DNA from 3 places in the Dietzia sp. SL131 genome. Region 1 is predicted to be linked to each of the others. Evidence: predicted binding sites of a transcription regulator. Region 1 holds the regulator's gene; each other region holds the start of a gene.

The links. The regulator LexA, encoded in region 1, represses DNA repair genes until DNA is damaged. The targets are predictions, from matches to a motif close to CGAACANNTGTTCG.
Region 2: the regulator LexA is predicted to act here: its motif matches at 4,562-4,575, upstream of OVA21_RS12735 (HNH endonuclease signature motif containing protein).
Region 3: the regulator LexA is predicted to act here: its motif matches at 4,279-4,292, upstream of OVA21_RS14525 (HNH endonuclease signature motif containing protein).

What each region holds. Positions count from the first base shown of each region.
Region 1 is NZ_JAPPRI010000003.1:1,452,344-1,462,510, reverse strand. Features, by position in the region: gene OVA21_RS07625 (hypothetical protein) at 1-238, shown strand, start outside; gene miaA (tRNA (adenosine(37)-N6)-dimethylallyltransferase MiaA) at 235-1,188, shown strand; gene OVA21_RS07615 (IclR family transcriptional regulator) at 1,185-1,931, shown strand; gene OVA21_RS07610 (malate synthase G) at 2,110-4,290, opposite strand; gene dapF (diaminopimelate epimerase) at 4,410-5,300, shown strand; gene hflX (GTPase HflX) at 5,353-6,801, shown strand; gene lexA (transcriptional repressor LexA) at 6,841-7,551, opposite strand; gene OVA21_RS07590 (hypothetical protein) at 7,741-8,175, shown strand; gene nrdR (transcriptional regulator NrdR) at 8,287-8,742, shown strand; gene hrpA (ATP-dependent RNA helicase HrpA) at 8,753-10,167, opposite strand, start outside.
Region 2 is NZ_JAPPRI010000003.1:2,504,631-2,514,797, reverse strand. Features, by position in the region: gene OVA21_RS12750 (isopenicillin N synthase family dioxygenase) at 1-393, shown strand, start outside; gene OVA21_RS12745 (alpha/beta fold hydrolase) at 393-1,187, shown strand; gene OVA21_RS12740 (SidA/IucD/PvdA family monooxygenase) at 1,361-2,911, shown strand; gene OVA21_RS12735 (HNH endonuclease signature motif containing protein) at 2,923-4,557, opposite strand; gene OVA21_RS12730 (helix-turn-helix domain-containing protein) at 4,997-5,611, opposite strand; gene OVA21_RS12725 (amidohydrolase family protein) at 5,963-7,318, shown strand; gene OVA21_RS12720 (ABC transporter ATP-binding protein) at 7,315-8,091, shown strand; gene OVA21_RS12715 (ABC transporter permease) at 8,261-9,034, shown strand; gene OVA21_RS12710 (nitrate ABC transporter substrate-binding protein) at 9,184-10,167, shown strand, end outside.
Region 3 is NZ_JAPPRI010000003.1:2,908,474-2,918,640, reverse strand. Features, by position in the region: gene OVA21_RS14550 (alpha-ketoglutarate-dependent dioxygenase AlkB family protein) at 1-245, shown strand, start outside; gene OVA21_RS14545 (APA family fibronectin-binding glycoprotein) at 242-928, shown strand; gene OVA21_RS14540 (PIG-L deacetylase family protein) at 948-1,727, opposite strand; gene OVA21_RS14535 (acyl-CoA dehydrogenase family protein) at 1,839-2,996, shown strand; gene OVA21_RS14530 (NAD(P)-binding domain-containing protein) at 3,049-4,197, shown strand; gene OVA21_RS14525 (HNH endonuclease signature motif containing protein) at 4,324-6,141, shown strand; gene OVA21_RS14520 (pyridoxamine 5'-phosphate oxidase family protein) at 6,176-6,604, opposite strand; gene ectA (diaminobutyrate acetyltransferase) at 6,772-7,284, shown strand; gene ectB (diaminobutyrate--2-oxoglutarate transaminase) at 7,355-8,650, shown strand; gene OVA21_RS14505 (ectoine synthase) at 8,701-9,123, shown strand; gene OVA21_RS14500 (NAD(P)-binding protein) at 9,219-9,353, shown strand; gene OVA21_RS14495 (flavin-containing monooxygenase) at 9,357-10,167, shown strand, end outside.

The DNA.
Region 1 (10,167 bases):
CGGCGAGCTCCCGGACCCCGGCGAGCCGGTGGCCGACGAGATCGGCTGGTGGAGCCGGCCCGCGTGGCGCGTCCTGGCGGAGCTCGTCGCGGACCGCACGGCTGTCGAGGCCCTGTCCTGGGCGCCGTTCGGGGTGGGGTATCACAGCGCGTGGTGGCCACCGGTGGCGGCCGCGCACGCCGCGGTGGGTGACGACGCGCCGGCCGCCACTCCCGGCGAACCCGGGGCACCGTCATGACCGGGCGTGTTCCCGTCGCCGTGGTGGGGCCGACCGGGACGGGGAAGTCCGAGCTGGCGCTCGGCCTCGCCGAGCGACTCGGCGGGGAGATCGTCAACTGCGACGCCATGCAGCAGTACCGCGGGATGGACATCGGGACCGCCAAGCTCGCGCCGGCTCAGCGGCGCGGGATCCCGCACCATCGGCTCGACGTGCTGGAGGTCACCGAGACCGCCAGTGTCGCGGACTTCCGTACCGAGGCGGAACGCGAGATCAGCGAGATCCGCGATCGCGGCCACGTGCCGATCCTGTGCGGGGGGTCGATGATGTACATCCAGGCGCTCGTGGACGGGTGGTCGATACCGGACACGGACCCGGAGGTCCGGGCCCATTACGAACGTCGCCTCGAACAGATCGGGGTGCAGGCCCTGCACGCCGAACTCGCCGTGGTGGACCCCGAGGCCGCGCAGACCATCCTCCCCAGCGACCCCAGGCGCACCGTGCGCGCGTTGGAGGTCGTGGAACTCACCGGCAAGCCCTTCTCCGCCTCCCGACCGACGATCGGGGAGCCGCGCTGGGGCACGCGCATGCTGGGCCTGCGCTGCGGTCTGCCGGAACTGGACGAGAGGCTGACGACGCGTACGGCCGCGATGTTCGCCGACGGGCTCGTCCCGGAGGTCCGCCGGCTCGTGGGAGTCGGACTGCTCCGGGGCGTCACCGCACGGCGCGCGATCGGGTACGCCCAGGTGCTCGACGAGATGGACGGGCAGCAGCGGATCGACGACGCCGGGGCGGCCCGCGCCGAGGAACGGACGGTGATCGGGACCCGCCGCTACGTCCGTCGCCAGCGGTCGTGGTTCGGCCGGGATCACCGGATCCGGTGGATCGACACCGACACCCACGGACGCGACGCCGACGCACCCCGCCCGCTCGAGGCTGCGCTGGGGATCCTCGGGGAGGGCCGGCGGTGAGCAGCCCCGGACCCGGGCGGCCGCGGGTCCAGTCCGTCGACCGGGCCTTCGACCTACTCGACGCGCTGAGCATCCGCGGGGGTCGGGCGAGCCTCGGGGACCTCGTCGCCGACACGGGTCTGGCCGCCGCCACCGTCCACCGGTTGTGCGGCACGCTCGCGGAGAGCGGTCACCTCCGGCGCGACGCGGGCCGCGACTATCTGCTGGGACCGCGTCTCCAGCGGATCGGCGACGTCGCCGGACGCGCCACCGCGTCCTGGGCCGTGCCGGTGCTCACCGCCGTGGTCGAGGGCACCGGGGAGACCGCCAACCTCGCCGTCCGGGAGGGCGACGGGGTGGTCTACCTCGCCCAGGTGCCGTCCCCACACTCGATGCGGATGTTCACCGAGGTGGGACGACGGGTGGACGTGCACTGCACCGCGGTGGGCAAGGCCCTGGTCGCGGGCGACGACGACGACGAGGTCCGCAGGATGCTCGCCAGGGCGGGCATGCGCCGCTTCACCGACTCGACCATCGTCGAGCCCGACAGGTTGATCGAGGAGCTGCGTGTGGTGCGACAGGCGGGGTTCGCCACCGATGAGTCCGAGCAGGAGGAGGGCGTCCGCTGCGTCGCCATCGCGGTGGGTACCGGGGACGCCGCCTTCGCGGTGTCGGCATCCGGGCCCGAGGCCAGGTTCACGCGCGATCGCCGCGACGCCGCCGTCGCGATCCTTCGTGCGGCCGTGGCCGGGCTCGTCCCCTGATCTCGCGTCCGGCGAGCACGCCCGCCCGCCGGACGCCATCGGGCCGGGCGCAGGACGCCCGCGGCCGTTAGAGCGGCGAATCCGCCACCCACCGCCCGGATCCGGCCCCACCGGCGTGGGATCGGAGGTCGGGCGGAGGTGGCGGATTCTGCGGGTCGGCGGGTGGGCCGGCGCCGGTCTAGCCCGCGTTGGCGGCCTTGAATTCGCGACGACGGCGATGCAGGATCGGCTCGGTGTAGCCCGACGGCTGCTTGGTGCCCTCGAGGATCAGTTCCCGGGCCGCCTGCCAGGCGATGGACTTCTCGAAGTCCGGTGCCATGTTCCGGTAGGCGTCGTCGCCGGCGTTCTGCTTGTCGACGATCTCGGCCATCCGGCGCAGCGAGTCCTCGACGTCGTCGGCGGTGATGATGTCGTGGCGGATCCAGTTGGCCAGCATCTGCGAGGAGATCCGCAGGGTGGCGCGGTCCTCCATGAGGTTGACGTCGTGGATGTCCGGCACCTTGGAGACGCCGATGCCCTGCTCGACCCACCGCACGACGTAGCCGAGGATGGTCTGGCAGGAGTTGTCGACCTCTTCCTTCTTCTCCTCGTCCGTCCAGTCCGTGGACGGGGCCAGGGGGACGGTGAGGATGTCGTCGACACTCGCGCGGGCACCCCCGGCGAGCAGCTCTTCCTGCCGGGTCATGACGTTGACCCGGTGGTAGTGGGTGGCGTGCAGCGTGGCGCCGGTCGGGGAGGGCACCCACGCGGTGTTGGCGCCGGCCTCGGGCTGGCCGATCTTCTCGGCGAGCATCTCGGCCATGAGGTCGGTCTTGGCCCACATGCCCTTGCCGATCTGGGCGCGGCCACGCAGGCCGCACGCCAGACCCGTGTCGACGTTGAAGTCCTCGTAGGCGTTCATCCACCGGGCGCCCTTCATCTCGCCCTTGCGGATCATCGGCCCGGCCTCCATGGAGGTGTGGATCTCGTCGCCGGTCCGGTCGAGGAAGCCGGTGTTGATGAACACGACTCGTTCGGTGGCCTCGGCGATGCAGGCGGCGAGGTTGACCGAGGTGCGACGCTCCTCGTCCATGATGCCCACCTTGAGGGTGTTCTCGGGCAGCCCGAGGAGCTTCTCGACACGACCGAACAGCTCGGTGGTGAACGCGACCTCCTCCGGCCCGTGCTGCTTGGGCTTCACGATGTAGATCGACCCGTGTCGGCTGTTCCGGCGCTCGTTGCCCTCGGCGATCCCGTGCATGCCGGCGAGCGAGGTGACCAGTGCGTCGAGGATGCCCTCGGGCATCTCGTTGCCGTCGGCGTCGAGCACGGCCGGGTTGGTCATCAGGTGGCCGACGTTACGCACGAACAGCATCGAGCGGCCGTGGAGACGGACTTCACCCGAACCGTCGGGCGCGGTGAAGACCCGGTCGTCGTTGAGGACACGGGTGAAGGTCTTGTCGCCCTTGGTGATCTCCTCGGACAGGTCTCCCTTCATGAGCCCCAGCCAGTTGCTGTAGCCCTGGGTCTTGTCCTCGGCGTCGACGGCGGCGACCGAGTCCTCGAAATCCATGATGGTGGAGACGGCGGACTCCAGGACGACGTCCTTGACGCCGGCGCCGTCGGTCGAGCCGATGGGGGAGTCCGGGTCGATCTGGATCTCGATGTGCAGACCGTTGTTGCACAGCAGGACCGAGGACGGGCTCGAGGGCTCGCCGAGGTAGCCCACGAACTTCTCCGGGGCCGCCAATCGGGTGCTCGACCCGTCGGACACGGTCACCTGCAGGCCTCCGTCGACCACGGCGTAGGCCGTGGAGCCCACGTGGCTGCCCGACGCCAGCGGTGCGGCGTCGTCGAGGAACTCACGGGCCCAGTCGATGACCTTGTCGCCGCGGACCTTGTTGTACCCCGAGCCCTGCTCGGCGCCGTCGGACTCCGGGATCGCATCGGTGCCGTAGAGGGCGTCGTAGAGCGAACCCCAGCGGGCGTTACCCGCGTTGATCGCGAACCGGGCGTTCATGACCGGCACGACGAGCTGCGGGCCGGCGACCGTGGCGATCTCCGCGTCGACGTTCTCGGTCGTGACGGAGACGGACTCGGGCTCGGGAACCAGGTACCCGATCTCCTGCAGGAACGCCTTGTAGACGCCCGGGTCGATCGGCGCCGGGTTCTCGTGATGCCAGGCGTCGATCTGGGACTGCAACCGGTCGCGGGTGTCGAGCAGTTCGCGATTGCGGGGGGCCAGCTCGGTGAAGATCTCGGAGGCGCCCGCCCAGAACGCGTCGGGATCGACCCCGGTGCCCGGGATCGCCTGGGAGTTGACGAAGTCGTACAGGACCTCGTCGACCTGGATTCCGCCGACAGTGATGCGTTCGGACATCGATGCTCTCCTGGAGGTAGGGGACCGTTCTCCAAGTCGACTCTAGTGGGCGTACCGTCCGGCATCATCCGACATTTCCACAGTGCGGAACGGTCCCCGCCGGCGAGTACGATTTCGCCATGACTTCGACGCGCCAGGCCTCGCAGCCCGACGGTATCGCCTTCCTCAAGGGCCACGGCACCCTCAACGACTTCGTGATCCTCCCGGACGATCAGGCCGACCTGGACCTCGACGTGTACCTCGTACGAGCACTGTGCGATCGGCGTGGCGGAATCGGCGCCGACGGAGTCCTGCGGATCGCGACCGCCGGAGCCCTCGTCGACCGCGGCGTGCTCGCGACCCTGCCGCCCGGCGTGGACGGTGCGGACTGGTTCATGGACTACCGCAACGCCGATGGTTCCATCGCGGAGATGTGCGGCAACGGGGTCCGGGTCTTCGTCCACGCCCTCGTCGCGACCGGGAGAGCGGAGGCCGGCTCGATCCCGGTGGGCACGCGGTCAGGGGCCCGCCCCGCCGAGGTCCTCTCACACTCGGGTGTTGACGCGGTGGTGCGGGTGGACATGGGGGAGCCGCGTCTGCTGGGTCTGTCCTCGGCGGAGGTCGGTGGCCGGACCTTCGCGGGACTCGCCGTCGACATGGGCAATCCGCACCTCGCCTGTGTGGTCCCCGATCTGGACGCCGCGGGCCTCGCCGGGCTGCCGGTGCAGGAGGCCCCGGTGTATGACCGGGACTTCTTCCCCGACGGCGTCAACGTCGAGATCGCCACCCCGATGGTGGACGGTCGGGTCTCGATGCGGGTCCACGAGCGGGGATCAGGGGAGACCATGTCCTGCGGAACCGGAATCGTCGCGACCGCGGTCGCCGCGCTGGCCGACTCGGGGGAGGCGACGGGCGACGTCGTCGTGGTGGTCCCCGGCGGCGAGGTGGAGGTCTCACTCACCGAGGCCGGGTCCTCGCTCACTGGGCCGTCCACACTCGTCGCCCGCGGTCATTACCACCGTGGTCGGTAGCACACCGTCTCGCACGGGACACCGGGGGCCCGGTGTGAGAAGATGAACCCGAATGACTACTGATCACACGGCCGCTGACCGGCCGACACGCGACCTCGATCCGTCCATCGGTGATTTTCAGCTCGAGGAGAGATCCTCGATGCGCCGGGTGGCGGGGCTCTCCACCGAACTCCAGGACGTCAACGACGCCGAGTACCGCCAGCTCCGACTCGAACGGGTCGTGCTCGTCGGTGTCTGGACCGAAGGGTCCGCCGCGCAGGCGGACGCCGCGATGGCCGAGCTCGCCCAGCTCGCCGAGACCGCGGGATCGGAGGTGTGCGACGCGCTCATCCAGCGGCGTGACAAGCCCGATGCCGCCACCTACATCGGGTCGGGCAAGGTCAGCGTCCTCAAGGACGTGATCGCCGCGACCGGCGCGGACACCGTCATCTGCGACGGCGAACTCACCCCTGGACAGTTGCTCGCGCTGGAGAAGGCGGTCAACGTGAAGGTCATCGACCGTACCGCGCTGATCCTCGACATCTTCGCGCAGCACGCCACCAGCCGTGAGGGCAAGGCCCAGGTGACCCTCGCCCAGATGGAGTACATGCTCCCCCGTCTGCGTGGGTGGGGCGAGTCGCTGTCGCGCCAGGCGGGCGGTCGTGCCGGGAGCAACGGCGGCGTCGGTCTCCGTGGCCCGGGTGAGACCAAGATCGAGACCGATCGGCGTCGGATCCGCGAGCGGATGGCCCGTCTGCGCCGGGACATCAAGGGGATGAAGCAGGCCCGGGACACCAAACGGCACCGACGGCGTTCCACTCCGGTGCCGTCCATCGCCATCGCCGGCTACACGAACGCCGGGAAGTCGAGCCTGCTTAACAGGATCACCGGAGCCGGCGTCCTGGTTCAGAACGCCCTGTTCGCCACACTCGACCCGACGACGCGCAAGGCCGAGTTGCCTGACGGCAGAGCAGTCGTCTTCACGGACACCGTGGGATTCGTCCGACACCTGCCGACCCAGTTGGTCGAGGCGTTCAGGTCCACACTGGAAGAGGTCGTCGACTCCGAGTTGCTCCTCCACGTCGTGGATGGTTCGGATGCCTTCCCGCTCCGCCAGATCGAGGCGGTGCGCAAGGTGATCAACGAGGTGGTCGAGGAGCAGAACGCGGAGCGGCCTCGGGAACTCCTGGTGATCAACAAGATCGACGCCGCGGATCCCGTGGTCCTCACCGAGTTGCACCACGCGCTGCCCGACGCCGTGTTCGTCTCGGCGGTCACCGGGCAGGGTGTCGACGAACTCCTCGAGCGAATCACGCAGATCGTCGCCTCGGGGGACACCGAGGTGACCCTGTCCGTCCCGTACTCCCGCGGGGACGTGGTGTCGCGGGTCCACGCCGAGGGCGCGGTGGTCGAGGAGGAACACACCCAGGACGGAACCCGGCTGGTGGTCCGCCTGCCCGCGTCCGTGGCCGGCGAACTGGACGAGTTCGCCGCCCGCGGTCCACATGACGGCGCCGCCTGACCCCTTCGGGGACGGGCGGCGCGTCGTTCGAACCGGGACTCAGAGTTTCCGGAACACTGTCACGACCTTGCCGAGGATCGTCGCGTGCTCGCCCGGAATCGGGCTGAACGACGGATTGTGGGGCAGCAACCAGACTCCGCTCGAGTCGTTCCGGAAGGTCTTGACCGTCGCCTCCCCGTCGATCATGGCGGCGACGATCTCCCCGTTGTCCGCGACGTTCTGCCGCCTGACCACCACGTAGTCGCCGTCGCAGATGGCGGCGTCGATCATCGACTCGCCGACGACCTTGAGCATGAACAGATCGCCTGATCCGACGAGGTCCGACGGCAGGGGGAAGATCTCCTCGACGGCTTGCTCCGCGAGGATGGGCCCGCCCGCCGCGATCCGGCCGAGCACGGGGACGTAGACGGGTTCGACCGCGCCGCCCGGACGCTGGGGCTCCGGAGCAGGTGACCGACGGCCCCGTGACTTCTGCCCCGGGACACCGTGGACGTCGACCGCCCGCGGCTTGTGCGGATCCCGCGTCAGGAAGCCCTTCTTCTCCAGCGTGCGGAGTTGATGCGCCACCGACGACGTGGACTGCAAGCCGACCGCGTCCCCGATCTCGCGGATGCTCGGCGGATAGCCACGCTCCTTGACGGTGTCGTGGATGTGGAGCAGAACGCTCTTCTGTCGGTCCGTCAGTGACTCGAAATCGGGCTTCGGCATCTCGTGTGGTCCCTTCGGCGAATGGATGTTCGACGCTGTGATCTGTCTACACCCTAGTGCCACGGGCTGCGGCGCGCCACACACGTGTTCGAAGAAATTCCTCCGTGGATCGTGACTGTGTCGGAGTCGCGTGATACAACTCTAGGGGAGTTCGGATTCGAACAGATGTACTGAGAAACACATACAGGTGTGCGAATCACGATCGCACACCGTATCGAGTAGGGAGCCACCATGACCGTTGTCGAGCTTCAGTCCCACCCACGTCCGGCCGCGCGGTGGACCGAGGTCTGCCCCGACGACCATCGTGGACGGGTCGCGCACCTCGACCGGCCCGGTGACGTGTCGGCGCGGTCCACCCGTGCGCCGCGACGCCCCCTGGCCCGACCGGAGGGCAGCCGGCCCGCCGTCACGTCCTCGCGTGCGGAGAATCTCGTCCGGCCGCGGGTGACCGCCCGTCCGGCCGCCGTCACGTCGGTCGCCCCGGGTCGCCGTGTGCTCGTGCGCCCGGTCTCCACGGACCGCGTGCGGGCGTGCCATGTCGAGGCCCCGGCGTCCACCGGGGTCGTCGACGACGTGCCGGCCTGGGTGCTACTGGCGTGCGGGATCGCATTCGGCGTGATCATGCTTCTCGCAGTGGCCTTCCTCGGTGGACCCGCCTACGCGTGACCGGGCAGCGGGCCTCCTAGAATGGACCGTGGGCGGTTGTATACCGCCCCCGCGTTCCGTCAGGCACGATCCGGGACGCGTGAACTCCGGTCGACGAAGGGCCCCACGGGAATGTACTGCCCGACATGCCACCACGAGGACTCTCGGGTAATCGACTCACGATCCGTCGACGAGGGTCAGGCGATCCGGCGTCGACGGGAGTGCCCCCGGTGTGGACACCGGTTCACGACGCTGGAGACGCCCCTGCTGACGGTTCTCAAGCGGAACGGGGTGACCGAGGCGTTCAGTCGGGACAAGGTCGTCCGGGGTGTCCGCCGCGCGTGCCAGGGACGATCGGTTGACGAGGACGCTCTGCGTCGCCTCGCCCAGCAGGTCGAGGACGCTGTGCGATCCGGCGGTGCGTCCGAGGTTCCCGCCCACGAGATCGGGCTCGCCATCCTGGGCCCTCTGCAGGATCTGGACGAGGTCGCCTACCTGCGGTTCGCGTCCGTGTACAAGCAGTTCAGCTCGGCCGACGACTTCGAAGGCGAGATCATCGCCCTCCGGGAGCGCCGCGCGAGCCGCTGACCGCTCGGCGTCATCGGGATGACCGCGGGGCGAGCGCAGACGCGACCGCCTTGTCGATCCGCTCTGCCGATACCGGCCGTGCGGTACCCAGTGACTGCGCGAACAGCCCCACCCGGTACTCGGCGAGCATCCACCGCAGGTCGCGGCACGCCCGTGCGCCACCCGGCCGCCGTCGCAGCGCGGCGCACGCCTCCTCGACGATCGACTCGGAGCGGTTCAGCTTCGCCGTGAGTTTGCCGTGCCGGGCGGGTGACTTCTCCGCGAGGTCCAACCGGAGGCCGACCGCCCGCACATGTCGCTCCAGATGTGGAAGCACATCCGAGGGATGGCGGGCGAGGAATCCGCGCCCGACGAGGAAGTCCAGCGAGGGACGGACCTCGTCGGCGACGTCTGCCGGCGCCGCCGCCAGACGGCCCGACACGGACTGGGCGGCCATCAGCGCGGGAACCGCCGACGAGATCGCGGACGCCACCGCACCGGGGACCTCCGCCCGCGCAGTGGCCTGGAGTTCGTGGAACTCCGCGACCGTGAGAACCGGTGCGCCCTTTCGCCGGGCGATGATCCGCCCACTCGCGGCGAGCGACGCATCCGAGACCAGGGATTCCATCCCGCCATGCGGGTACTGGGTGAGCGCGAGCCGCTGCTGGACCGGGCGACCGCGCAGAATCGATGCCGTCGAGACCAGGCCGCCCGAGACCAGCGTGAGCACCGCCGACGCCTGGGTGGATCGACGCTCGTCCTCCGTGGCGCACGCCACGAGGTGAATTCCGTCCCCACCGACGCGCAGGGCGGGGTAGACGGTCACCTCGACACCGTCCACCGAGCCGGTGACCGACTGCGGGAGGTCGCCGATGGTGTCGGATGTCCACTCCCGGCAGGGCCCCTTGTCGGGTACCAGACGGGCGTTGAGGGTCGCCCGTACCCTGTCCACCAACCGGGTCCTCAACTGCGCGAGATCCGTTCCGGACGCCACGACCTCGTCGCCGTCGACCACCTCGAAGCGCATCCGGAGGTGGCCCGGTAGCTGGTTCTGATCGAAGTCACGCGGGTCGACCGTGGTACCGATCCGGGCAGACAGCGCTCGCGCGAGAGCCACGGACAAGGGGGCGGACCGGGGCGAGACGTCTCCCGCCAACAGGGACGCGAATTCGGCGGGAGGTGAACACAGTCGGCGCAGATACTTGGGGAGCGTGCGGAGCATCTCCGTGTAGAGCTCCTCCCGCAGCCCCGGCACCAGCCATTCGAACCCGGCGGTGGTGACCGAGGACAGCTGCGGCAGCGGGATGCGCACCGTGATCCCGTCGGTGGTGACGCCCGGATCGAACGCGTACCGCAGTTCGAAACTCCGCTCTCCCTGACGCCAGAGGGGCGGGAAATCGGCGGCATCGGGCACCGCCTCGGAGGTGCGTATGTCCTCGGGGGTGA
Region 2 (10,167 bases), 1.1 Mb from region 1:
CTGTGGGCCGACCGGGTTGCCGGTCTCCAGGTCCTCGGCACCGACGGAGGCTGGCACGACGTCCAGCCCGTGGAGGACGGCCTGCTGGTCAACCTCGGCGACCTCACCGCGCGGCTGACCAACGACCGGTGGATGTCGACCCTGCACCGCGTGGCGCCACCGATCGTCGACGGCCGCATCGTCCGCCGCCGCTCTGCCGCGTTCTTTCACGACGGCAACGTCGACGCCGTGGTGGCCACCCTGCCCGAGTTCGTGGGCACCGACGGCGACGCCTACGAGCCCGTCACCGTCCGCGAACACATCGCAGCCAAGCTCGCCGGGTCCCGGCACGGCAAGGCCAATACCGCGGCGGTTCGCGAGGCGGCCCGGGTCCTGGCGGCGTCGGCCCGGTAATGGAGGTCGACACCGTGACGGACGTGGTGTTGGTCCACGGCGCGTGGGCCGGCGGCTGGGTGTGGGACACCGTCACCGGTCCGCTCCGTGCGGCCGGCCTCCGCCCCCATGTGGTCGACCTACCGGGCGTTGGCGGCGACGACGACGAGGTGGTCGACCTCGACACCCTGGCCGACCATGTCTCGGCACTCGTGCGGCTTCTCGAACGACCCGCCGTTCTCGTGGGGCACTCCGGCGGCGGGGTCGTGGTGACCCGGGTCGCCGAACTGATTCCGGACCGGGTCGCCGGGGTCGCCTTCGTCGCCGGGATGATGCTGCCTTCGGGGGTGGACTTCGCGCAGCTCTGCGCCGGGATCGGCCTGCCCACGGATGTGGGGATCTCCCGGTGGCTCGAGTCGAGCGCCGATGGTCGCGAGACCTCGGTCCCGCCCGAGGCCGCGGCGGCGGTGTTCTTCCACGATGCCCTGGAGGGGGAGGCGATCGCTGCCGCGCGACGGTTGCGTCCGCAGCGGGAGAGCGCCCGGCTGATCTCCGCCGCCTGGACCCCTGCGCGCTTCGGCGCCCTGCCGCGGTTGTACGTCGAAGCCACCGGGGATCGCACCGTGCCGATCATCGCGCAGCGACGCATGCAGCAGCTCACCCCTGGTGCCCGGGTGGTCACGCTCCACACGGGCCACGTCCCGCAGCTGTCCGCACCAGGCCCACTGTGCGCGGCGCTGGCGAGCTTCACGCGGGACGTCGCCGCCGGCGACGCGGATCGGCCGGCGCGCCACATCGCCCTCACGTCGGCGTAACACGGCGGAAAAGCGCTGATGTCAGACTCGGAGGCGACACCGCGGCGGTGCGGTCGGCCCAGCCGACCCGGCCGCCGGGCGACCGACGCCCCGGCGGCCGAGTCATCAGTCAGGCAGCGGCGCGGTGTCCGCCCGGGCACAGGACCCGGGTCCCGATGCCGCAGGAGACGTCCATGACCTCCGTGATGCCCGACGCGCCCACGCTGCCCACTCCGGGCGACACCAGCCCGGCCACCGCGGGCCGCAGCCCCCGTCGTCTCGCAGACGCCGACGCCAGGCTGGCCGCGCTGACCGCGCGCGTCCGCGAGGACATCGCCACCACGAGCCATGCTCGCGACTGGATCCCGCGCGAACCCGGATGCGCGCAACTCGATGTGCTCGTCATCGGAGGCGGTCAGGCCGGACTCGGCGCCGCCTTCGCCCTCGGACGTCAACGGATCGACCGGGTCCTGGTGGTGGATGACGGGCCCGCCGACCGGGTGGGTTGCTGGGACCGCTACGCACGCATGCACACCCTGCGCAGCCCCAAACACATGCGCGGCATCGAGTTCGACGTCCCGTCGCTGCACGTGCGCCGCTGGTTCGAGGCGGTCTACGGCGAGCAGGCGTGGCAGGAGATCGACCTCGTTCCGCGCCTGGACTGGAACGACTACCTGCGCTGGTATCGCGAGGCAGCGGGGATCGAGGTCCGCCACGAGACGCAGGTGACCGCCGTGCACCGCCCCGCCACGGCGGATGGCCCGTTCGTCGTGGAGGTGGCCGCCGCCGGCGGTGCCACCCAGACCGTGACCGCCCGGCGGATCGTGTTCGCCCTCGGCCTCAGCGGCGGCGGCGGACAGCGGGTGCCGGAGATGGTCCGTGCGCTGCCGCGCGAGCGCTGGTTCCACACCGAGGACCCGATCGACTTCGAGGCCCTGCGCGGCCGGCGGGTCGCCGTCCTGGGCGGCGGAGCCTCCGGGTTCGACAACGCCGCCACCGCGCTCGACCACGGCGCCGCGCGAGCGGAGGTGTTCATGCGGCGGGACACCGTCCCGGACTCCAACCCGCTGCGGTGGATGGAGTTCCCCGGCATGCAGGAACGCTTCTACGACCTCGACGATCGCGCGAAGTGGGACTTCACCCTGTTCAGCGGGGGCTTGCCGCAGCCGCCGACCCAGCACACGGTGTGGCGGTGCTTCGCCCATCCCGACTTCGCACTGCGCACAGGCTGTGCCTGGGACTCGGTCGCGGTGGTCGACGACGGCGCGGGCGGGACCGAGCTCGCCATCGTCACCCCCGCCGGCCGGTTCCACGCCGATGTGGTGATCGCCGCGACCGGGTACGAGGTCGACCTGCGACTGCGCCCGGAGCTCGCGGAGTTCGTCGACGACATCGCCCTGTGGGCCGACGTGCACGACTTCGCCGCCGGCCACCCGGCAGGACGCAACCCCTACCTCGGACCGGGTTTCGAGTTCACCGAACGCCGACCGGGCTCCGCGCCCTGGGTGACCAGGCTGCACCACTTCTCGACCGGCGCGCGCACGTCCATGGGCGTCACCGGAAACCAGCTGTCCGGCATCTACGGAGGTGTTGGTCGCATCGCGGGGGCGGTCACCACCGCGATCACTCGCGAGAACTGGGACCGCCTCGCGGACGACTTCGCGGGCTTCGAGTTTCGCGAGGTCCGGTCGATCGGCCCGCACCGCCCCGACGACGGCTGGTACCCGACGAGACCCCGCTACTGACGGCCCCGCCATCAGAACGGCGGCTCATCATCGAACGCCGAGGACCGCGGCTGGTCCTGCTGGGGCCGGTCATCCTGCGGGGGAGCCGAGCGCGGCGGGCGCCCTGACCGGGGTTCCTGTTGACGATGGTGCGCCTGGGCCCGCAGTCTGCTGCGCTCCGCCGCGCGGCGGTGACGCAGGTGGGGGCGCCTCCTCGACGCCGGTGAGCCGCTGCCGGTCCTGCCGGCTTCGGCCGCGTCCTGCTGCCGTCGGCTGGACTCCGGATGCCGCGGCGGGGCGAGCGCGGCCAGCGGTCCACCGGGGGCCGTCGTGATGCGCGTTCCCGGATCCGCCTCCGGGTGATTGGGGCCGTGGAGCCAGACGTAGGTTCCGTCGATGTCCCGGTAGTAAGCCCAGATTCCCTCGGTCTTGAGTCGGTGGTGGAAGCGGCAGAGGGAGCCGAGATCATCGGACGTGGTGTGCCCGCCGCACTCCGGGTTGTCATGGTCGAACGGGATGATGTGGTCGAGGTCGGTCTTCTCGGCCGGCGTCTGGCACCCGGGGAAGACACAGGTGCCGTCGCGGCCCTTGCAGAAGCGTGCCAACGCCTCGGAGGGCGTGTACCGCCGGGCCGCGTAGCAGTCGGGGTCCGCGAGATCTGCCAGTGAGTCGATCCGGCGACGAGCGCTGCGCTCCAGCTGGTCGGCGGTGTGACCGGTGATCGGCCCGTAGCCGGCCAGCGTGAGGCCACGGTTGTCCGGACTGCCGTCGTCGTAGGCGTAGATGGTCACCCGCCGAGCGGCCGCCTGTCCGTCCGGGTCACCGGGGTGTTCGCCGTCGACGTCGGGCAGGCAGGCCCACCCGCGACTCAGCGCCAGTAGGCCCGCGGCACGCAACTCACCGAGAGAACGCGGGTCGTCCTCGGAGGCGGTGCGCGCGAGGGCCTCGATACGGTCGGCGATCTCCACGGCGGTCTCCGCGGTGAGGTGCGCTGTGATGAGGGCCCTGTCGTCGGCCAGCGGCACCATCTCGACGTCCTGGTCCCGCCGCGCCTCCCTCGCCCTGGCGTCGGCCCCGACCGGGTCGCACGCCGAGACGGTCTTGGTGAGCATCTTTCGTAGCGGGCCGAGTCTCGGCGGGTGTGTGCGGCGCCTGGTGGGAGCCAGTGCCTCACTGATCCGCCTGTCGAGTTCGGGCATGAGCTCATCGGAGACCATCGCGGTCTCCTCGGCGATCGTGTGGGCGGCGAGGATGCCGATCCATCCGGTCGCGAGCAGGGCCGCGGTACGGGGGAGCCGCTCGGTCAACTCGACCGCGGTGGTGACCAGACGCGAGGCGCCGTGCCGGGACAACGCCATCGAGGCGCTGACGATCGAGGCGGCGGTCTCCCACGGGTCCCGGTGGCGGTCGCGCTGCCCCGCGACCCGGACGCAATCGTAGGCGAAGGCGACGGTGCGTCCCTCGGCCGCGTTGATCAGGCGTTGGGCGAGATATCCGCGCTGTTGATGTGGATCCCACCGGGCGTAGGCCTCCGGGACGATCACGTCGACGGCGGGACCGGTCGCTGTGGTGAACCCCTTAGGCGGCACGAACGGGTCGGGGGCATCGGGGACGATCGCCGCATGGGAGGCGGAATCATGGGCGTCGGACTTGGAGGTGCTCGTCATGGTTCGACCGTATGTTCTAGGTCTGACATCGTGGGCAGGGAGACTGGATCGAACACGCGAGCGAGTGTCATCTCATTACGGGGAGATGCCCGGCCTCGTCGTCGTCGCTGATCACCGCGGCGCCCGCTGACCTGGGGTGCCCTGCGCACCCTCCGCAGGGCACCGCAGGTAGAGGGCATGCGTGGTGCGGGCGGTCTCGGGGGGGTCCGGGTCCGGGTCCGGCTTCTGGTTCGGTGAAGGGTGTGGCGCCGTGGGCGGTGCACGGTCTTGGGTGCTCTGACCTGGGGTGCCCTGCTCGGCCCCCGCAGGGCGCCCCAGGTCGGCGCGCGAGGGAGGGCGCCGGGGCGGGGATGTCCCAGGGCAGTGAGGTGGGTGGTCGTGGTGGTCGTACTGGTCAGGCGCAGGTCGGGCGGCCCGGTCGCGGTCAACCCGGTCGCGGTCAACCCGGTCGGGCGACGATGAGGCACGCCTCGCCGCCGTCGGGGACGTACCACCGGTGGGGGAGGGTGCCGTTGTACCTCGCGACGTCGCCCGCCTCGAGTCGGGTGAGCGAATCGCCGACCTCGAGCAGGACGGTGCCCCGGGTGATGTAGAGCCATTCCTGGCCGGGGTGTTCGAAGAACCGGCCCGGGACGTGGTTGGTCTCCACGAACTCGAGGAACTGCGTGCCCCCCGGGCCTCCGGGCAGGAGTCGGGTGTGACCGCCGACCGTGCCCTCCGCACGGGTCAGGGTGGCGCCCTCGGTGGAGCGCTGGACGTCGACCCGGTCGGAATGGGCCGGGTCCCGGCCGGAGTCTCCGGGTCCGCCGGTGTCGGAGGCCCCGCCGGCGGTGACCGCGTCGAGGAGTTGGGCCTGGGTGGTGCCGAGGGCGTGGGCGAGACCCTCGAGCGTGGACATGCTGGGCGCCGCCTTACCGCGCTCGATCTGACTGAGGAAGGGCTGCGAGATCCCGGCCTGGTCGGCCACCTCGACGAGCGTCAGTCCGAGTTGGCGGCGGTGGTGCCGGATGCGCGCGCCGAGACGGTCCAGCGAGTCGCCTCGTGCGGTGGTCATGGGGCCTCCCTTGCGGTCGGGTCGGGGCGGGTCGGGGCGGGTTGGGGCGGGTCGGGGTCTGGCGGGGCGGGATCTGGTGGGACGCGGTCTGCCGGGGTCGGTAGTTCGTGCAGGTAGTCGCGTTGGCGCGGAATCGGCGGACACCGGAACCGCGCCGGAACAGCGGGGTAATGCCGCCGAAACACGGGGCCACCACACTCATCATTATTGATCCGATCAATACCCGGGGTCACTATCCCGCTCCGGGGTCGGATGCACAAGTGCCGCACCCGATCAGAAAGCCCGGGCTGCCGAGAGGGGCCGAGTCGGAGGGTCGGCGGGGAACGCACAAGTCGGCAGAGGAGGGGAACGATGGAACCACGACGAGCGGCACAGCGCGATGCACAGCGCGGAGCCGGGGCCGAGCGAGTCGCGCCGCGGCACGTGGACCGGATCGCGGGGGCCCGGCTGCAGGGCGGCCGGGTGGTCGACGTGGACATCGTCGACGGGGTGGTCGTGGCCGTGACGGATGCGGGGACCACCCCGACGCGCGGTGGTCCTACCGGGGGCGAATCGGTGATCGACGCCCGCGGCTACATGGTGCTCACCGCGCCCGCGGAGCCGCACGCCCACCTCGACAAGGCCCTGAGCTGGGGCGCCACGCGGCCGCCGGGCTGCGACCTGGGGGCGGCGATCGACGCGTGGCGGGCCTACGCCGCGACGGTCGACGAGGACGAGATCCACGCCCGCGCCCTCGCTGCAGCGCGCAAGCTCGTGGCCAACGGGACGACCGCGGTGCGCAGCCACGTGGACCTGCACGACGACCACGACCCGCTGCGCGGCGTCCGCGCTCTCGTCCGCGTCCGCGACGAGCTCGCCGGCGTGATGGACCTGCAGATCTCGGTGATGGTCAACGAGGTCGACCCGTCGGACCGGGCCCGCGCCGCGATCGCGGCCGGTGCCGACCTCATCGGCGGGGCCCCACACATCTCGACCGACCCGGTCGCCGAGACAAACCGACTGGTGGACCTCGCCGAAGAGCTGGGCACCGGCATAGACCTGCACGTGGACGAGTTCCTCGACGGCGACCACGCCATGCTCGAGGTGTTCACCGACCGCGTCGCGACCTGGCCGGCGGGGCAGATCCGCACTGCCGGGCACTGCTGCCGCATCGGCTCGCTCGACGGGGCGGGCCAATCCCGCGCCGCCGGCGCGCTGAGCAGGGCGGACGTCGGGGTGGTGACCCTGCCGATCACCAACCTGTACCTGCAGGGCCGAGCCGGCTGCACCTCGGTCCCGCGCGGCCTGCCCCCGGTGCGGGCCCTGCTCGAGACCGACGTGACCGTCGCCGCCGGCGCCGACAACGTGCGCGACCCGTTCAACCCGGTCGGCCGCTCCGACGCCACCGAGACGGCGATGTTGCTGATCGTGGCCGCCCACCTCGACATGGACACCGCCTGGCAGCTCGTCACGGGCGGCGCCCGCGAAGTCATGGGTCTGCCGCCCGCCGGCCCCTCGCCCGGCCTCCGGGCCGACCTGCTGCTGGTCCGGGCGGGCGGGCTCGACGACGTGATCGCCGACGCGCCACCCGACCGGATCGTGCTGCGGGCGGGCTGCGTGGTGGCGGAGAGGGAGGTCCTCGTCGTCGTCGACCCCGGTGTCGCGCTGCTCGACGACCAAGCCCCCACCACCCACCCACAGACACCCACCTACGAGGAGACCCGATGACCACACCCACCGACATGCGGGCGGCGCAGGCCGCCCGGCCCGGCAGCGAGATCCTCGGATTCGACGGCGTCGGAGTGACCTACCCCAATGGCACCCGCGCGCTCGACGGCGTGGACCTGCGGATCCGCGCCGGAGAGTTCGTCAGCGTCGTGGGCCCGTCCGGCTGCGGCAAGTCCACGCTGCTCAGCCTCGCGTCCGGGCTCGCCACCCACACCGACGGCTACATGCAGACCGGCACCGACCGCATCGGCTACGTCTTCCAGGACGCGACCCTGCTGCCGTGGCGGACGGTCGAGCAGAACGTGGAGATGCTCGCCGAGCTCGACGGCATCGGCCGCACCGAACGCCGTGACCGCGCGGCGGCGGCGATCGAACTGGTGGGCCTGGCCGGGTTCGAGAAGTCGCTGCCGCGGGAGCTGTCGGGCGGCATGAAGATGCGTGTCTCGCTGGCCCGCTCGCTGACCCTCGACCCGGAGTTGTTCCTGTTCGACGAGCCGTTCGGCGCGCTGGACGAGATCACCCGGCAGCGCCTCGGCGACGAGCTGCTGGGGCTGTTCGCGGCCAAGCGGTTCGCCGGGCTGTTCATCACGCACTCGGTCGCGGAGGCGGTGTACCTGTCCACGCGCGTGGTGGTGATGTCCGGTCGGCCGGGGCGGATCACCCATTCGGTGGATGTGCCGTTCGGCCCGGAGCGCGACCCCGAGATCCGATACACGGCGGACTACATGAACCTCGTCGGCGAGGTTTCTCAGGCACTCGAGGAGGCGCACTGATGAGAGGCACACTGATGAACGGAATCACCGCCCGCGCGAACGTGAAGAACGACGACGACGACGAGGTCACCGCCGCCGACGTGGGCCCCGGCCCCGTGGCCGAACCGGCCGGGGAGCCCCCGCCGCCGGCCCCGCCCGCCCCCGGTTCCGCCTCTCGGCCGACGGGCCCGTGGTCCGCTACGGCGGCCCGTTGGCGGTCCTGGCCGCGGTGCTGGGTCTGTGGTACTTCGTCAGCTACGTGGTGCTCGAACCGTCGCGGCGGTTCCTGCTGCCGGCGCCGCACGTGGTGGTCACCGACGGGCTGTTCGGGCCCAGCATCTCGGGCATGCTCGAGGCGCTCGGCCGCACCGCGACCGTCGCGCTGACGGGGTTGGCGATCGCGTTCGTGATCGGCGTCGTGTGGGCGATCGTCATGAGCCAGGAGAAGTGGGCCGAGCGCTCGCTGTTCCCCTACGCGGTGGTGCTGCAGTGCATCCCGATCCTCGCGCTGGTGCCCCTGATCGGCTTCTGGTTCGGCTTCGGGTTCACCGCCCGCGTGTTCGTGTGCGTGCTGATCGCACTGTTCCCGATCGTGTCCAACACGCTGTTCGGTCTCAAGTCCGTTGACCCGGGCCTGCGCCGGCTGTTCACGCTCCACCACGCCGGGCGCCTGACGGTGCTGCGCAAGCTCGAGGCCCCGGCGGCACTGCCCGCCCTGTTCGAGGGCCTGCGCGTGGCGGCCGGCCTGTCGGTGGTCGGTGCGATCGTCGGCGACTTCTTCTTCAAGCAGGGCGACCCGGGCATCGGCATCCTCATCGACACCTTCCGCGCCCGCCTGCAGTCACCGGAACTGTTCGCCTCCATCATCCTGGCCTCCCTGCTCGGCGTGGCCGTGTTCCTGTTCTTCGGCTTGCTGTCCCGTCGGGTCGTGGGGCGCTGGTACAACCCGGACGCCGACCGCTAGTCGTAACCCCCGGCGACCAGCCGTAACGACTCCCGACCGAACCCGCAACACCACTGAAACACGGCAGCGGTTCACTCTCCTTTATTGATCACATCAATACAGCACTCGCTCCCATCTCGTCGTTCCGTCACCCACACCCAGGAGTTCCCATGCGACGCACCACCGCCCCCCGTACCGCCGTCTCCGTGGCCGCGCTCTGCGCCCTCGGCGCCGTCACGCTCACCGCCTGCGGCGGTTCCGAGTCCGCGGAGGCCTCTTCCGGATACAGCGGGGAGATCGGCGCGGTCGACCTCAGCGAGGTCTGCCCCGAGAAGGTCGTGGTCCAGACGGACTGGAACCCCGAGGCCGAGCACGGCCACCTCTACGAACTCCTCGGACCGGAGCCGACCATCGACGCCGGCGCCAAGTCGGTCTCCGGGCCGCTGTTCGCCTCCGGTGAGTACACCGGTGTGGACGTGGAGGTCCGGGCCGGCGGCCCCGCGATCGGCTTTCAGCAGGTCACCGCGCAGATGTACCAGGACACCGACATCATGCTCGGCTACGTGGACGCCGACCAGGCGGTCCAGAACTCGCTGAACAACCCCACCATCGGCGTCTTCGCACCGCTGGACATCAATCCGCAGATGATCATGTGGGACCCCGAGACCTACCCCGACGTCGAGACCGTCAGCGACCTCAAGGACGAGAACACGCGGGTCCTGTACTTCGAGGGCAACGCCTACATGGACTATCTCCTCGGCGAGGGCATCCTCGACCCCGCCCAGGTCGACGGAAGCTACGACGGTTCGCCCTCGAACTTCGTCGCCTCCGGCGGTGCGGTCGCCCAGCAGGGCTTCGCCAGCGCCGAGCCGTTCATCTACGAGAACGAGGTCGCCGAATGGGGCAAGCCGGTGAAGTACCAACTGCTCCACGACCTGGGCTACCCGATCTACAAGTCGATGATGGCCGTGCGCAGCGCCGAGCTCGAGGACAGCGCGGCGTGCCTGGAGAAGCTGGTGCCCGTACTGCAGCAGGCCGAGGTCGAGTACTTCGAGGACCCGGCCCGCACCAACGCCGTGATCGTGGACGCCGTCGAGCAGTTCAACACTGGCTGGGTCTACAGCGCTGAGCTGGCCGACTTCGCCGTCGAGGCC
Region 3 (10,167 bases), 1.5 Mb from region 1:
GCCTGGGTGATGCGTGCACGTTCCGCTTCGGGACCCCGGAGCACCGCGGGCGCCCGTACACCGACGTGCGCCTGGAGTCGGGCGACCTCGTGGTGTTCGGCGGGCCGTCGCGGATGGCCTTCCACGGCGTCCCGAAGGTCTTCGACGGCAGCGCCCCCGCGTGGTGCCGCGAGGTGCTGGGCGCGGAGCCGGGGAGGGTCAACATCACGCTGCGGGAAACCCGGCCGCCTACGCTGGGCGAATGACGTCTGGGCAGAACCCGTCCGCCGGCCGGAGCCGGACCATCCTCGTGGTGGCGCTCGTCGCCGTCCTGGCGGTGGTCGCCGCGGTCGTGACGGTGGTCGTCTCGTCGGCGACGTACGCCCCGGGGGTGCGCACCCTGTCCCCGAAGATCCAGGTGGCGGCCGGTTCCGACCATGTCGATCCCGAGACCGGCCTGGTCATCCGGGTCCCCGAGGGGTGGCGCGCGGAGTCGGGGGAGCTGGTCTTCGGCAGTACCGTCATGAGCCCGGTCGCGGCTGCCGACGATCCGAGCCGCTCGGACGGGGTCGTGCTGGCCGCTCGCCTCACCGAGGACCTGTTCGACCCGGAGAACCCGGACAACCAGCTCGCGGCGCTCGCACTGGCCAACGGGATGGGTCAGTTCCTGCTCCCCGTCCCGGGGCGGCCGGTCGAGGAGCGGATCGAACCGCTCTCCACGCGCGTCGGCGACGGCTGGTCGGTGTCGTTCCGGGTGCTCCCCACGGTCCCACAGGACATCATCGGCCCGGAGGGCGCGCTGGTGTACTCGGCGGTCGTCGGCGAGGGCGCGCAGCGCTTCTGGCTGACCTACGTCAGTCGTCCGGGCGACGGCACCATGGCGTCGCCGCACGCGGAGTGGGCGGACGAGATCGTCGAGCGCCTGCGGCCGGCGGAGGGATCGATCTGACCCCGAGTCCGCCCCCGGCTCAGGGCCGCATGCGCCGAAAGCCCACCACCGGGTTGCCGCCGGCGAGTCCCTCACGCGACGCGCACACGGCCTCGACCTGCGCGCGCGCCTGGTCCCGCACCGGCGTCTGAGGGTCGAGCACCGACAGGTACTCGGAGTGCTCGGCCAGCGCGTCGACGGCCGGCTCGACGAAGCCCTTCACGTCGACGTAGTGCGTCACCTCGGGCGAGGACTCGAACCACATCTGCGGACGCCCCTCCGCGGCGTCCACCCCGACCGCGGCGACCAGGTCGTCGTACGCGGCCCCCACGGCCGCTCCGAACTCCATGTGATCGCTCTGGTTGGGCATCCCCGGCCCGAACTCCTCACCGGAGTACAGGGAGATGACCACGTCCGGGCGATGGCGGCGGATCGCGTCGGCCACCGCGTCGCGCAGTTCGGCGTTGTTGACGATCCGGCTGTCCGGGAAACCGAGGAACTCCACCTCGTCCACCCCGACGATCGCCGAGGACCGCCGCTGCTCCTCCTCGCGGATCGGTCCCGCGATCGCCGGTGCCATCCCCTCGATGCCGGCCTCGCCGCTGGAGGCCAGGACGTAGACGATGCTGCGGCCCTCGGCCGTCCACCGCGCCACCGCGGCGGACATCCCGTACTCGGGGTCGTCGGGGTGCGCGACCAGGACCAGCCCCCGGGTCCAGTCGGTGGGGAACGCCTCGGGCACGGAATGGCCCGAGGATGCCGGGGTGGTGGCCTTCTCGGGCTGGGCTGCGTTCTCTGGCCGGTCCGGGGAATCGTTCATGACCCGAGTATGGCCCTCCTCGGTGCTCGCGTGCCCGCCGTCGCCGGAACGGGCACACGTAAACTTGCCGCGAACCTCATCGTCGTCGTCGTCCCCTCATGGAGGCCCCCAGTGTCCGCACTCTTCCCCGACTACCGCCCCACCTGGGAGACCGACGACCACCGGCTGCTCCGAGAGCACGCCCGCGCGTTCTTCGCCAAGGAGATGACGCCCAACCAGGAGAAGTGGTCCACGCAGAAGCACGTGGACCGCGAGACCTGGCTGCGCACCGGCGAGGCCGGCCTCATCTGCCTCGACGTGCCCGAGGAGTTCGGCGGCCAGGGCGGCGACCCGGGCATGGAGTACCTCGTCACCGAAGAGCTCGTCTACTCCGGCGACACCGCGTTCGGCATGGGCGTCGGCTCCACCATCACCCCCCACTACGTGGCGAACTACGCCACGGAGGAGCAGAAGCGCGAGTGGCTGCCGAAGATCTGCTCGGGTGAGTGGATCTCCGCCATCGCCATGACCGAGCCCGGCGCCGGGTCAGACCTGCAGGGCGTGCGCACCACCGCCAAGCGGGACGGCGACCACTACGTCATCAACGGCTCCAAGACCTTCATCTCCAACGGTGGCTCCGCCGACTTCGTGGTGGTGGTGGCCAAGACCGACCTCGACGCCGGCCACAAGGGCATGGCCCTGTTCGCCGTGGAGGCCACGACGCCGGGCTTCGAGCGCGGGCGCGTGCTGGAGAAGATGGGCCGCCACGGCGCCGACACCGCCGAGCTGTTCTTCAACGACATGCGCGTGCCCGCCGCCAACCTCCTCGGCGGCGAGGAGGGGCAGGGCTTCTACCAGCTCATGAACCAGCTCCCGCGCGAGCGCCTGGCGATCGCCGTGGACGCGCTGGCCATGGCCGAGGCCGCCGTCGTGGAGACGCTCGAGTACGTCCGCGAGCGGCAGGCGTTCGGCAAGCCGATCCTGGACTTCCAGAACACCCGCTTCGAGCTGGCGCACTGCAAGACCCAGGTCATGGCCACCCGCACGTTCGTCGACCACTGCATCTCCCGGGAGATCGCAGGGGAGCTCGACGCCGTCACCGCGTCGATGGCCAAGCTCCAGGCGACCGACATGCTCGACGACGTGGTCGACCGCTGCCTCCAGCTGTTCGGCGGCTACGGCTACATGATGGAGTACCCCATCGCCCAGAAGTTCGCCGGCGCCCGCGTCATGCGGATCTACGGGGGCACGAACGAGATCATGAAGGAGGTCATCGGTCGGGCGCTGTGACCGATAACCGTCGATAGGAACAGTTCAGGACCGTTCCGAAGGGGGTGGCGAGGTGTCGGACGCGGTCGTGCGCGATGTTGTGGTGATCGGCGGGGGCCAGGCGGGCCTCGCGGCCGGTTTCTACCTCCGCCGCGCCGGCGCGGACTTCGAGATCCTCGACGCCTCGGACGAGCCCGGCGGCGCGTGGCCGCACACCTGGCCGTCCCTGCGGTTGTTCTCGCCCGCCGACTTCTCGTCCCTGCCGGGCCGCCGCATGCCCCGCACCGACGACGGCGCCAATCCCGGCGCGGCCCACGTCGTGGACTACCTGCGCGGGTACGAGGAGTACTATGACCTCCCCGTGCGGCGCGGGGTGACGGTGGTCGCCGTGGAGCGGCCGGGGGCAGGGCGAGAGGGCGGCTACGCCACCAACGCCACCAACGGCGACGACGGCCACGACGACAACCACGACGACGACCAGGACCACGACGACAAGGTGTTCCTCATCCGGGCCGCTGACGGTCGCTCGTGGCGCGCACGGGCGGTCATCAGTGCGACCGGTACCTATCGACGCCCCTTCGTCCCCACCTATCCGGGAGCCGCCGACTTCCGTGGCCGGCAGCTGCACAGCGCCGCCTACCGGGGCCCGTCGGACTTCGAGGGCAGGCGCGTCGTTGTGGTCGGTGGCGCGAACTCGGGCGCCCAGATCGCCGCGGACCTCGCGCGACCACTCGCCGACTCCGGCGGGTCGCTGACCTGGTGTACAACCGGCCCGCCCCGCTACCTGCCCGACGATGTCGACGGCCGCGAACTCTTCCGCGTCGCCAACGCGGCCATCCGGGGCGTGGGGGAGTCCGGCGGCGGCATCGCCGAGCTGGGCGACATCGTCGTGGTGCCGCCGGTCCGCGCAGCCCGTGACGCCGGCCTCCTGGAGGCGACGCCGATGTTCGAGCGGTTCACCGCGGCCGGTGTGGAGTGGTCGGACGGTCGACGCGAGCCGGTCGACGCGGTGATCTGGTGTACCGGCTTCCGGCCGGCGTTGGGTCACTTGCGGGGGTTGCTGCCGCGTCGCGACGGACGGGTCCTCACGAGTGGCGTCGAGGTGCCGGGCGTCCCGGGACTGTTCCTGCTCGGCTACGGCGACTGGTGCGGCGCGGCGTCGGCGACCCTTATCGGGGTGGGGCAGTGGGCGAAGGCGGCGGTGGCCGCGTCGCTGGGGTGAGCACGACGGTCCCGCGTGTTCTCGGCTGGGGCTATTTGATGATGTGTGACCCTTGCCTGTTCGAATGTGCGTGCGTATCATAGAACACAGATTCGAGACCGTACGCACGGGCAGGGGGTGGGGCACATGGGCGGGAACGAAGACGCCGCGGCCGGTGGTCCGTCCCCGTCCGGTGGCGGCGCCGGTTCCGCGGCGCCCGTGTCGCTGTCGGGGTTGCGGGCGGCGGCGCGTGAGGGGTGGATGGGCGAGAATCGTGCGGCGGCGCGCCGGTTCGTGGCCTGTTACGAGTTGTTTGTCGAATGCCAGCGCCGGGAGGAGTCCGGGGCGGGCGGCGGTGAGTGTCGGCCCGGTCATGCGGTGCTCGATCCGATCGATGTCGCGGCCGGGTACGTGGTGTCGGCGATGGCGATCTCGACGGGCCGGGCCGAACGGATGATCACCTTCGCCCTCGATCTGCACCTGCGGTATCCGGCGATCCTGTCCGCGATGGCGCAGGGGCGGCTGGATCTGCAGGCTGCGAATATCCTGGCCTCGCAGATGGCCACCGTCCACGTCGATGTGCTCGAGGCGGTGCAGCGGCAGGTCGTCGAGGAGTACCTCGCCGCGATCGAGGGCGGGGTGCGCCTTGGTGAGAAAGCCATCCGCGGCAACGTCGATGCGATCATCGCCCGCTACGACGCGAACGGCATCCGCCTGCGCCGTCAGGAAGCGGCCCGCACCCGCGGGGTGCGGTTCCACAAGGGCGTCGACGGCATGTCGAGTGTGTCGGCGATCCTGGCCACCGAGGAAGCAGCCGTCCTGGCCGAGGCCCTCGACCAACGGGTGAAAGACCACAAGTACGCCGACGCCCAAGCCGCCGCCAACGCCGGCGGCGGCGGCGCGGCCGACAGTGATGGCGCTGGCGAGGTCGAGGATTACTCGATCGCCGAGCGGCGCGCCGACGCCCTGATGTCCCTGGTGTGCGGCGATCCCGGCCTAGCCGGCACCCCCACCCGCCCCGGCCGCCCCGGCCGGCCCGGCGCGCCGGGTGCCGGGGTGGCGTTGCGGCCGAAGGTCACCGTCATCGCCACCGGCAACACCGCCCGCGACGCCGGCGGTGCCCGGGTGGAGTTCACCCGCTCCGGCCAGGCCGCCCTGCAGGCCCTGCTGGACATGCTCGCCACCAGCGACGGAGCCACCTTCGAACCCATCGATCCGCGCATCGGGGCCGCCGATGACGCCCGCGCCGCCCTGAAGTACCGGCCCGGTGCCCAGTTGGCCCGCCGGATCCGGCTGCGGGACGGCACCTGTCGCCACCCCGGCTGCGCGATCCCGGCCGAGGCCTGCGATCTGGACCATGTGGTGCCGTTCGATCACGCCGACCCCCAGCGGGGCGGACACACCATCGAGGCCAACCTCGCGGCGATGTGCCGGCGGCATCACCGGTTCAAGACCTTCTCCGACTGGATCTACGACCTACAGCCCGACGGCACCCTGCTGGTGCGCACCCCGGACGGTTCGACCATGCTCACCCGGCCCTCCGGCCCACTGGCCGAGTACCGGCGTGAACAGGCGCGCGCCGAGACCGAGGCGTGGACCCGGCAGCAACGTCGCAGCCCCGGGCCCACCGGTGACGAGCAGGCCGACGCGGAGCCGACGTTCTGGTCGCGCCGCGCCTCCCGCCACCGCACCGAACGCCGCAACACCGAACGCCGCAAGGCCGAAAGCGCTCGCACCTTTGACCCCACCCCACCCGCGCCCGGCACGGGCACGGACGCCGCCGGCTCCACCACCGGCGCGGCCACCGACACCACGCCCGAGAAAGCCACCCCCGCCAGCGCCACCCCCGAGAGCGCCAGCCGCTGGTGGGCCCGCAACAAACCCCACCACAGCGACATCGAAAAAGGCATCCGCGCCCTACTCCACGAACGCCTCGACGAACTCATCGACCCACCACCGTTCTAGGCGGCTGGGTGGGCGCAGACCAGTGGGGCGTGGGTCAGTAACCGGTGTAGCGCTCCGGCTCCTCGCCGAAGGTGAATCCGCGGCCGGAGATCTTCTCGGGCGTGATCTCGACGAAGTTGTACTTCAGGGTCGGGATCCAGGGCTTGAGCCCGAGATCCTCCGCGCGGTTGATCTCCGCGAAGCTGTCGAGCCGTCGCGCCGTCCCACGCACGACGATCGACCAGGCATCGTCGCCCTCGATGTGATCGACCTGGAACACGACATCCGGATGGACCGTGATTCCGGCGAGCTTGGAGCCCTCCGCGGTGCGGAAGAACAGCTTGCCCTCCGGGGAGAGCGCGTAGTTGACGGGGAAAATGTCGGCACGGCCCTCGGAGACGGTGACCAGGCGTCCCAGGGAGACGGTGCCCAGAAGCTGCAGACTTCGCGCCTCGTCGAATTCGGTGATCGGGTTGGCGTCCATGCCCTGATTCTGTCACCGCAGAGCCTTCGCCGGAACCGTTGTCGGAGACTGCGCCGTGACCGACCTCACTCCCCGGCGGCCACCTGCACACTCATCGTGTTTTCAGGTAACGAATTGGGGAAGGGTGATGCAACAACGTGGGGACGTCACTACGGTGGACACCGACTATGAACCCAGGAGAACGAGTAGTACCCCGTAACCCTGATTCGTCCGACGCGCTGTTCCGTGTGCCCACCGCGGCCGACGGAACCCGCATGTGGGAGATCGCCCGAGACAGCGGCGTTCTCGACCTCAACTCCTCCTATGCCTACGTGCTGTGGGGGGCGGAGTTCTCGGAGAGCTCCGTGGTGGTGGAGGTCGAGGGCCGGGTCGTCGGATTCGTCACCGGATTCATCCGCCCCTCGGAGCCGGACACGATCTTCGTGTGGCAGGTCGGCGTCGACGCCGACCAGCGCGGCAAGGGACTGGCGGCGCGACTGCTGCACAGCCTCATGGACCGGCTGGCCGAGCGCGGCGTGGTGCGCCTGCGCACCACGATCAGCCCGGACAACGAGGCGTCCCAGCGCACCTTCGGTGCCGTCGCGCGAGACCGCGGGATGACGCTGTCCGACGAGGACTACCTGAGCTCCGAACTCCTCGGCGAAGGTCACGAGCAAGAAGACCTGTACACGATTTCCTAGACGAGGGCGCGCGGGCCGCCCGGCCCGCCACCGTCGCCCGCCTCTTCACAAATGGAGTGATCTGAAGACCATGACCGAGTCCACGCACGACACCAGCACCAATACGGACATCTTCTCCGACCGCGAGTCGGAGGTCCGTAGCTACTCGCGCAACTGGCCGGTGGTATTCGACACCGCCAAGGGCACCACGCTCACGACCGTCGACGGAGACGAGTACCTCGACTTCTTCGGCGGTGCCGGCGCACTGAACTACGGCCACAACGACGACGACATGAAGAGCGCGCTGTTGGAGTACATCCAGCGCGACGGCGTCACCCACTCGCTCGACAAGTACACCGTCGCCAAGCGCGCGTTCCTGGAGACCTTCTCCTCGAAGATCCTCGAGCCGCGCGGGCTGGACTACAAGGTGATGTTCCCCGGGCCGACCGGCACCAACGCCGTGGAGTCGGCACTCAAGCTGGCCCGTAAGGTCACCGGCCGCGAGGCCATCATCAACTTCACGAACTCTTTCCACGGCATGACCCTCGGATCGCTGTCGGTGACCGGCAACTCGATGAAGCGCGCCGGTGCCGGCATCCCGCTGGTCCACGCCACGCCGATGCCGTACGACAACTACTTCGGTGGCGTCACCGAGGACTTCCAGTGGATGGAGCGCGTCCTCGTCGACTCCGGCTCGGGCATGAACCGCCCGGCGGCCGTGATCGTCGAGTGCGTCCAGGGCGAGGGAGGCATCAACGCTGCGCGCGCCGAGTGGCTGAAGGCCCTCGACGAGCTGTGCAAGCGCCACGACATCCTGCTGATCGTCGACGACGTCCAGATGGGCTGCGGTCGCACCGGCGAGTTCTTCTCGTTCGAGTTCGCGGGCATCAAGCCGGACATCGTCTGCCTGTCCAAGTCGATCGGTGGCTACGGCCTGCCACTGGCGGTCACCCTGTTCAACCGCGAGCTCGACGAGTGGACCCCGGGCGAGCACAACGGCACCTTCCGCGGCAACAACATGGCATTCATCACCGCCGACGTGGCGCTGCGCAAGTACTGGTCCGACGACACCCTCCAGAACCGCACCCTCGAGAACGGTCGCATCCTGCGCGAGCGCTTCTCCCCGCTGGTCTACAAGTACGAGGGAAAGCTCGAACTCCGCGGCCGCGGCATGGCGTTCGGTATCGCCTTCCTCGAGAAGCCGGAGCTGGCCGGAGAGGTCATGGCCCGGTGCTTCGACAAGAAGATGCTGGTCGAGACCGCCGGCCCGAGCGACGAGGTCGTCAAGTTCCTCGCCCCGCTCACCCTGACCGACGACGAGCGTGATCGCGGCATCGAGATCTGCTACGAGGCCGTCGACCACGTCCTCGCCCAGCAGTACCTCTGAGCGCCCAGACCACACACCCTCGACCCACGACCTCGCCGAGGAGGCCCCGCATGATCGTTCGTACCACCGCAGAGATCACCGACACCGACCGCCACATCAAGGGTAACAACGGCAACTGGGAGTCCAAGCGCATCGTCCTGGCCGACGACCGCGTCGGGTTCTCGTTCCACGAGACCACCATCGCGGCCGGCACTACCAACGACTTCCACTACGCCAACCACATCGAGGCCGTGTGGCTGACCCGTGGCAAGGGCACCCTGCGTGACCTGACCAACGACAAGGAGTACCCGCTCGAGGCGGGCTCCATGTACCTGCTCGACGGCAACGAGAAGCACCAGGTCATCGTGGAGGAGGAGATGCAGATGCTCTGCGTCTTCAACCCCCCGGTCGTCGGCGACGAAAACCACGACGAGAACGGCATCTACCCGCTCCTGCGTCTGCAGGACGACGGCTCGGTCGTTCGCGAGAAGTAGACTCCGGGTCGCTTCCGGGCCCTCCCCGGTCGATTTCGTCCAGTGCGGACGAAACCGGCCGGGGATTCTCGCGTTCTGGGGCAGTATCTGTACCCGTGCCCATCTTTGACACCCGTCCAGTCGCCATCATCGGGGCCGGGCCCTCCGGCCTGGCCGCAGCCCGCAACCTCGACCGTCAGGGCGTCGCCTGGGTGGGCTTCGACCTCGCCGGAGACGTCGGCGGGCTGTGAAACATCGACTCCCCGCGAAGCACGGTCTACGCGTCGGCCCACCTCATCTCCTCCGCCCGCACCACGGAGTTCGCCGAGTTCCCCATGCCGGCCGACACCCCCGACTACCCGGACCACCGCCGGTTGCTGGCCTACTTCCGCGACTTCGCCGACCACTTCGGCCTACGCGAACGGTTCCGCTTCGGCACCGAGGTGGTCCGCGCGGAACCGGTGAGTGACGCGCGCGACTCCGGGTGGCGACTCCACGTGCGCGCGGTGGGTGGGGGCGGCGGTGGGACCGACGACGACGAGGTGGGCCCCGGGCCCGAGGCTGACGCCGGGGAGTTCTCGGCGCTGGTGATCGCGAACGGCACCCTCTCCGAGCCCAAGATCCCGGAGTTCGCGGGCCGGTTCAGTGGCGAGGTCCGCCACACCAGCCGCTACAAGTACCCGCGGGAGCTGGCCGGGAAGCGCGTCCTCGTGGTGGGCGGCGGCAACAGCGGCTGCGACATCGCGGTCGACGCCGTCCACCACGCCGCGTCGGTCGACATCAGCCTGCGGCGCGGTTACCACTTCGTGCCCAAGTATCTCTTCGGCCGACCCGCCGACACCCTCGGGTCCGGCGGCCGCCCCCTGCCCCCGCGGATCAAGCAGTTCATCGACTCACGCGTACTCAAGGCCTTCACCGGCGACCCGACCCGGTTCGGTTTCCCGGAGCCCGACCACAAGATCTACGAGTCCCACCCCGTGGTGAACTCGTTGATCCTGCAGCACGTGGGGCACGGCGACATCGGGGTCCGCGCGGACATCGACCGGTTCGACGGGCGAACCGTGC